DNA from 2 places in the Serratia sp. Nf2 genome. Region 2 is predicted to be linked to the other one. Evidence: predicted binding sites of a transcription regulator. Region 2 holds the regulator's gene; the other holds the start of a gene.
What was found. Region 2 encodes ArgR, which controls arginine synthesis, uptake and breakdown. Its sites were predicted from a motif close to ANTGAATAAAAATACANT; they were not measured.
Positions count from the first base shown of each region.

Region 1: a site for ArgR is predicted at 1,460-1,477, ahead of argA (amino-acid N-acetyltransferase). Genes of this name have one in related genera too.

Region 1 covers NZ_PYTW01000011.1:68,741-72,263, reverse strand. The annotation lists gene recD (exodeoxyribonuclease V subunit alpha) at 1-64, shown strand, start outside; gene argA (amino-acid N-acetyltransferase) at 102-1,445, opposite strand; gene amiC (N-acetylmuramoyl-L-alanine amidase AmiC) at 1,667-2,920, shown strand; tRNA gene C9411_RS21630 (tRNA-Met) at 3,011-3,087, opposite strand; tRNA gene C9411_RS21625 (tRNA-Met) at 3,145-3,221, opposite strand; gene mltA (murein transglycosylase A) at 3,438-3,523, shown strand, end outside.
Region 2 covers NZ_PYTW01000002.1:121,170-124,692, reverse strand. The annotation lists gene C9411_RS05610 (helix-turn-helix transcriptional regulator) at 84-344, shown strand; gene mdh (malate dehydrogenase) at 411-1,349, opposite strand; gene argR (transcriptional regulator ArgR) at 1,814-2,284, shown strand; gene yhcN (peroxide/acid stress response protein YhcN) at 2,688-2,951, shown strand; gene yhcN (peroxide/acid stress response protein YhcN) at 3,072-3,335, shown strand.

The DNA of each region.
Region 1 (3,523 bases), on a different contig from region 2:
GGCCATTCGCATGCCGACCCAGCGTCGCAGCGGATTGGCTGAACGGCTGCAGGCGACGGAATAAGCGTTGAAGGGGCGCGGCAACGGCCGCGCCGCGGGGATTACAGATCGGCCAGCAGGATTTTGGAACGGCGCTGGTAGTTGTACAGCGCCTGCTTTTGCATCGGCAGCACGTCGACTTCCGCCGGGGTGAATCCGCGCTCCTGGAACCAGTGGATGCTGCGGGTGGTCAGCACGAACAGCTTCTTCAGCCCCATCTGCCGCGCCTGATTTTCCACCCGTTGCAGCAGCATTTCGCCGCGTGATGAGCTGCGGTAATCGGGATGCACTGCGACACAGGCCATCTCACCGATTTTTTCCTCTAAGAACGGGTACAGCGCCGCGCAGGCGATGGTCAGGTTGTCGCGTTCGATAATGGTGAACTTGTCGATTTCCATCTCCAGCTGTTCACGCGAACGGCGCACCAGAATACCCTGCTGTTCGAGCGGCCGGATCAGTTCCAGGATGCCGCCGATGTCGTTGATCGTTGCCCGGCGCACCTGCTCGGCGCTTTCCATCACGATTTGGGTGCCGATGCCGTCGCGCGAGAACAACTCCTGCACCAGCGCGCCGTCCTCCTGGTAGCTGATCAGGTGGCTGCGGCGCACGCCGCTGCGGCAGCCTTTCACCGCGCCGCGCAGGAAGCGCACGGTGCCGGAATGGTAGTCGCCGCCTTCCTCGAGCTCTTCAAGGCGCTTTTGCGCGTCGTTGGGGAACAGCTCGGAAAGGATGTTGCCTTCCGAGTCGGTCACGCCTTGCGAGGAGCAGAAACCGATCATTTTTTCCGCTTTCAGCTTGATCGCCAACTGGGTAGCCACTTCTTCCGAAGTCAGGTTGAAGCTCTCACCGGTGACCGAAACCGCGACCGGGCCGATCAGCACGATGGCGTTGCTGTCGAGCTGGCGATGGATCGCGTCTTCATCGATGCGGCGAATGCGGCCGCTGTGGCAATAGTCGATGCCGTCATCGATGCCCAGCGGTTGCGCGATGATGAAGTTGCCGCTGACCACGTTAATGTGCGCACCCTGCAGCGGCGTGTTGTTGAGACTCATCGACAGCCGGGCGGTGATGTCAAGCTGCAGCAAACCGGCGGCCTGCTTGACCAGTTCGAGCGTATGGGCGTCGGTCACACGGGTGTGCTTATGATAGATCGGCTCATAGTTATGCTGCGCCAGATTGGCGTCGATCTGCGGCCGTGCGCCGTAAACCACCACCAGGCGAATGCCCAGACTATGCAGCAGCCCGATATCGTTGACGATGTTGGAGAAATTCTCGTGTTCGATGGCTTCCCCGCCGAGCATGATGACAAACGTCTTGCCGCGGTGGGCATTGATATAGGGGACTGAGTGACGGAATCCTTGCACCAGCTCTGTACTACGTTCCTTCACGACAAACCTCTTTTGCATATTTATACGGTATTTTTGTATTTTTATTCTTTTATTGTGCCGATGGCAAGCAAGAAATCGTCATGAGAAGTGCGCTAAGGGTGCTAAATCGTTAATAAATTGAAAAACCATAAAAAGATTTTCTGATGACAGGGCTGGAATGATTGGTTAAAGTTTTCGGCATCCCCATTTCATTGGTGTTTTTTTCATCTGTTGTAAACAGCTATTACTGCCGGAGCCGCATGCCAAACTCTAATCACAATCTGGGCCGCCGTCGTTTATTACAGGGGGTTGCCGCCAGCTGGTTGCTGAGTGTGAGTCGCACGGGCTTCGCTGCGTCATCGCACGTGATCGCCGTGCGCGTCTGGCCGTCCTCCACCTATACCCGCGTCACGCTGGAATCCAACGTCGAACTGAAATACAAACAGTTCGCCCTGACTAATCCCGATCGCGTGGTGGTGGATATCGAAGGCGTCCACCTCAACAGCGTGCTGAAAGGCATCGCCGGGCAGGTGCGCGCCGACGATCCGTATCTCAAGCAGGCGCGCGTCGGCCAGTTCGATCAGAATACCGTGAGGCTGGTGCTGGAGCTCAAGCAGAGCGTCAGCCCACATATTTTCACGTTGGCGCCGGTGCCGGAGTATCGCAACCGTCTGGTGATGGATCTCTACCCGACCAAGGGCGGCGGCAGCGGCGAGGAGTATGATCCACTACTGGCGTTACTGGAAGATTACAACAAGGGCGATCTGGAGCGCACGCTGCCGCCGGAAGCGCCGCAGGCCGGCAAAGCGGGGCGCGATCGGCCGATCGTCATCATGCTGGATCCTGGCCACGGTGGTGAAGATCCCGGCGCTATCGGCAAGTACAAGACGCGCGAGAAAGACATCGTATTGCAGATTGCCCGCAAGCTGAGCGCCATGATTAAGCGCGAGCCGAACATGAAAGTATTCATGACGCGCAACGAAGACGTGTTTATCCCGCTCAAAGTGCGTGTCGCCAAGGCGCGCAAGCAGCGCGCGGATTTGTTCGTTTCGATTCACGCCGACGCCTTTACCAGCCGCGCAGCGCGCGGTTCATCGGTGTTCGCGCTGTCCACCAAGGGCGCCACCAGCTCGGCGGCCAAGTTCCTGGCGCAGACGCAGAACGCCTCGGACCAAATCGGCGGCGTCAGCAAGAGCGGCGACCGTTATCTCGACCACACCATGTTCGATCTGATCCAGACCGCGACCATCAACGACAGCCTGAAGTTCGGCAAGGAAGTGTTGAATCGGATGGGGAAAATCAACCGGTTGCACAAGAATCGCGTCGATCAGGCCGGTTTTGCGGTGTTGAAGGCGCCGGATATCCCGTCGATCCTGGTGGAGACGGCGTTTATCAGCAATATCGAAGAGGAGCGCAAGCTGCGCACCAGCCATTTCCAGCAGCAGGTGGCGGAGTCGATTCTGGCGGGCATCAAGGCTTATTTCGCCAACGGCGGCGCGCTGGCGAGCCGATAGAAGCAGGGCCGGGCGCGAGTCCGGCTATTTTTGCGGATTGCAGATACAAAAAAACACCCGTCAGGGTGCTTGTCTGTTTTCATCAAGAGTTGGTTGCGGAGGCCGGATTTGAACCGACGACCTTCGGGTTATGAGCCCGACGAGCTACCAGGCTGCTCCACCCCGCGTCCGTATAATACTTTGTTATCGAAGCCAAACGCAAATACCGCCAATGCGGCATCGGTTGGTTGCGGGGGCCGGATTTGAACCGACGACCTTCGGGTTATGAGCCCGACGAGCTACCAGGCTGCTCCACCCCGCGTCCGATGGATGCGCACTATACTCTCCGTGCGTTTTGTTGCAAACCCTTTTTGCATTTTATTGGCCTAAACCCGTTTTTCTGCTGGATTTGCCCGCAATTTGCCTTCTTTTTCATCACCATCCTCCGTGCGGCTTTTTTTATTTGCAGCGATTCCTTTATCAATGAGCGTTTGTTATCGTTCAGCCGGTAGATCATATCAGTTTGAGAGTGTGCGCGATGAAAGGACGTTGGGGCAAATACCTGCTGGGCGGGTTGATGGTGGCGGTGTTGGCGGGCTGTTCGTCCAAGCCGACCGATCGGGG
Region 2 (3,523 bases):
TTTCACGTTGTTCAAGCACTTAACCTTGACCCGTTAGTTATACCACTAACGCAACTTTGGCTAATCAGAAAAGGAATGTAAACATGAATTCAAGGAACCCAGATTGGCACCCGGCAGATATCATCGCGGCGCTACGCAAGCAGGGCACCACGCTGGCGGCAGTGTCGCGCAAGGCCGGATTGAGCTCATCGACGCTGGCCAACGCGCTATCGCGCCCGTGGCCGAAGGGGGAATGGCTGATCGCCGAAGCGATAGGCATCCACCCTTCGGAAATCTGGCCAAGCCGCTATTACGATCCGCACAACGATTGCCTCCTGGATCGTAAGGCACGCATAAAATCGTGAACGCGGAGCAAAAAAAACCGCCGGAACAGCGTCCGGCGGCGTTTATCGGCTGACTATCGGCAACGATCAGTTATTGATGAACTTCTCGCCCAGCTCGATATCTTTGTGCAGCACGTCCAGCATCTCGTTAAGCGCTTTCTGCTCGAAGGCGCTTAAGGTGCCGATATCTTTGCGTTCTTCAACGCCGTTCTTGCCAAGCACCAGCGGCTGCGCGAAGAAGCGAGCGTATTTACCGTCGCCTTCAACGTACGCGCATTCCACCACGCCTTTCTCGCCCTGCAGCGCACGCACCAGAGACAGACCGAAACGGGCGGCCGCCTGGCCCATGGACAGCGTTGCAGACCCGCCGCCGGCTTTGGCTTCCACCACTTCGGTGCCGGCGTTCTGAATGCGTTTGGTCAGATCCGCCACTTCCTGATCGGTGAAGCTCACACCAGGGATCTGCGACAGCAGAGGCAGGATGGTCACGCCAGAGTGGCCGCCGATGACCGGCACGTTCAGCTCTTCCGGCTGCTTGCCTTTCAGCTCGGCCACGAAGGTGTTGGAACGGATGATATCCAGCGAAGTCACGCCGAACAGTTTGTTCTTGTCGTAAACGCCGGCTTTTTTCAGCACTTCCGCCGCGATGGCGACCGTGGTGTTAACCGGGTTGGTGATGATGCCGATGCAGGCTTTCGGGCAGGTTTTCGCCACTTGCTCAATCAGGTTACGCACGATGCCGGCGTTAACGTTGAACAGATCAGAGCGATCCATGCCTGGCTTACGGGCCACGCCGGCGGAAATCAGCACCACGTCCGCACCGTGCAGAGCCGGGGTCGCGTCTTCGCCGCTGAAGCCTTTGATTTTAACTGCGGTTGGGATGTGGCTTAAGTCGACGGCAACGCCTGGGGTAACAGGGGCAATGTCGTAGAGAGAGAGTTCAGAACCTGAAGGAAGCTGGGTTTTGAGTAGAAGGGCGAGGGCCTGGCCGATACCGCCAGCAGCACCGAGAACTGCAACTTTCATCCTATACTCCTTTATTATCTTAAATATATAAAGCGCCGTGAATGTGTTGGTTACGGACCTTAAGTTATTACACCTTTAAAAACAATAAATTAGCCAATTCTTGCCTGCAGGTGTAATAAAACGGCCGCTGTCGCGCCCATTTTAGATTAAATCGCTTACGCATGAAGGGCATAGCGCACACTAATCAAAAATAGTGCGAGGTTATTCACGAGCAAGTTAACCGGCCGTTACATTACACCCTTACGCAACATCAGAACAACATCATTTTAATAACATTTTATTTACCACCGCAGGCCGATTTTCCGTCGCCAAAAGGGCATATTCATCGCGGCCGCATTTTGTTAAAATGGCGCCCTTTCCTCGCCGCCCGGTCATGTTTATTTTCTTTGGGTCGGCCTTTGTTGCATAAAAATTCATCTATATGCATAATCATGACTTCCACTATCAACATTCCACGGTGCAAAATGCGTAATCCCGCAAAACAGGAAGATCTGATCAAGACGTTCAAAGCGTTATTGAAAGAAGAAAAATTCAGTTCTCAAGGCGAGATCGTTTTGGCGCTGCAAGAAGAAGGCTTCGAAAACATTAACCAATCCAAAGTATCGCGCATGCTGACCAAGTTCGGCGCGGTACGTACGCGCAATGCCAAAATGGAAATGGTGTATTGCCTTCCTGCCGAACTCGGCGTGCCGACCACTACCAGCCCATTGAAGAATCTGGTGCTGGACGTCGACCATAACGACGCCGTCGTGGTGATCCACACCAGCCCAGGCGCCGCACAGCTGATCGCCCGCCTGCTCGACTCATTGGGTAAATCCCAGGGCATCCTCGGCACGATTGCCGGCGACGATACGATTTTCGTCACCCCGTCCAACGGCTTTACCGCTCAGAAACTGCATGAAGCTATTCTGGGCGTATTCGAGCAAGAGCTGTGAAACCTGGCGCTAACAAAGTACGGCTGTAGCCCGCACTTTGTTAGCGCTTCTTTAACCTTCGCCTTACCTTTCCTACCCGCCACCGCGTTTAACACTGCTTTTTTATCCCTCAGCAACACATTTCCATGACATCTCCATGTAACCAGCAGTACCCACTGTGATCTTCCGCACTTTTGGTCAAAAGCACTTACCTCATTGAAATTACATAAATTTAACATCAAAAGATCGTTTTATGAGCGTTTTTTATTCCTTGTGGTTATAAAAAATAAGGATCATGAGGTTAAAGTTTCACTAGCAACTGTTAGCGAACTATTAATTTTTCACGTTACTAGCTGTATACTCATTTCCGTGAACTGAATCACAGTTCGTTGGAACTGATAAAAGAATACGATGAGGTGAGATGATGAAAATTAAAACTACCGTTGCAACCCTGAGCGTTCTGTCCATGCTTTCATTTGGCGCATTCGCAGCACAATCTGTTGACGCAACTCAGGCCGCAAAACTGCAGCCGGCCGGTGTGATCACCGTGAGCGGCGTCGCCGCTGCGCCTTCTGACATTCGTCAGGCGCTGTCCGACAAAGCTGACGCCAAAGGGGCGACCGCTTACCGCGTGATCGAAGCCCGCAATGAAGGCAACTTCCACGCAACCGCTGAAATCTACAAATAAGTACCGGCATTACCCGGCAACGGGCAATACATCTCTGGAATCAAACGCTGTCGTAACGGCCTTCAAGAATAAAAATCGCTGCCAAGCCCTTCCAGGCTGTTATGGCCAAGGATCGCTACCATGAACATGAAAACTACTCTTGCTGCATTCGGCCTGCTGTCTGTCATCGCCTTCGGCGCGCCTGCCGCCCAGCTGGTGACTAACGATCAGACCGCCAACCTGCAATCTATCGGCACCATTACCGTCAGCGGCATCGACGGCGCGCCGACCGACATTCGCCAGGCGTTGTCGGAGAAAGCCGACGCTAAAGGCGCGACCGCCTACCGCGTGATCGAAGCGCGTAACGAAGGCAACTACCACGCCACCGCCGAGATTTACAAATAACAACTCTGGGAACGGCTTTGCAGAGCTGATTACCCTCGTCACTGCCACTGCCGAGTTCTGACGCAAACGCCGATTTCCCAGAGACCCTCTCGTCGTCCTATCCGACGAACCCCGTTGCCCTCGCTCGCGAGGGCTTTTTTATGGGCGTAAAAAAGGCCGCGAACGCGGCCCTTGATGTGGTTGAGCGA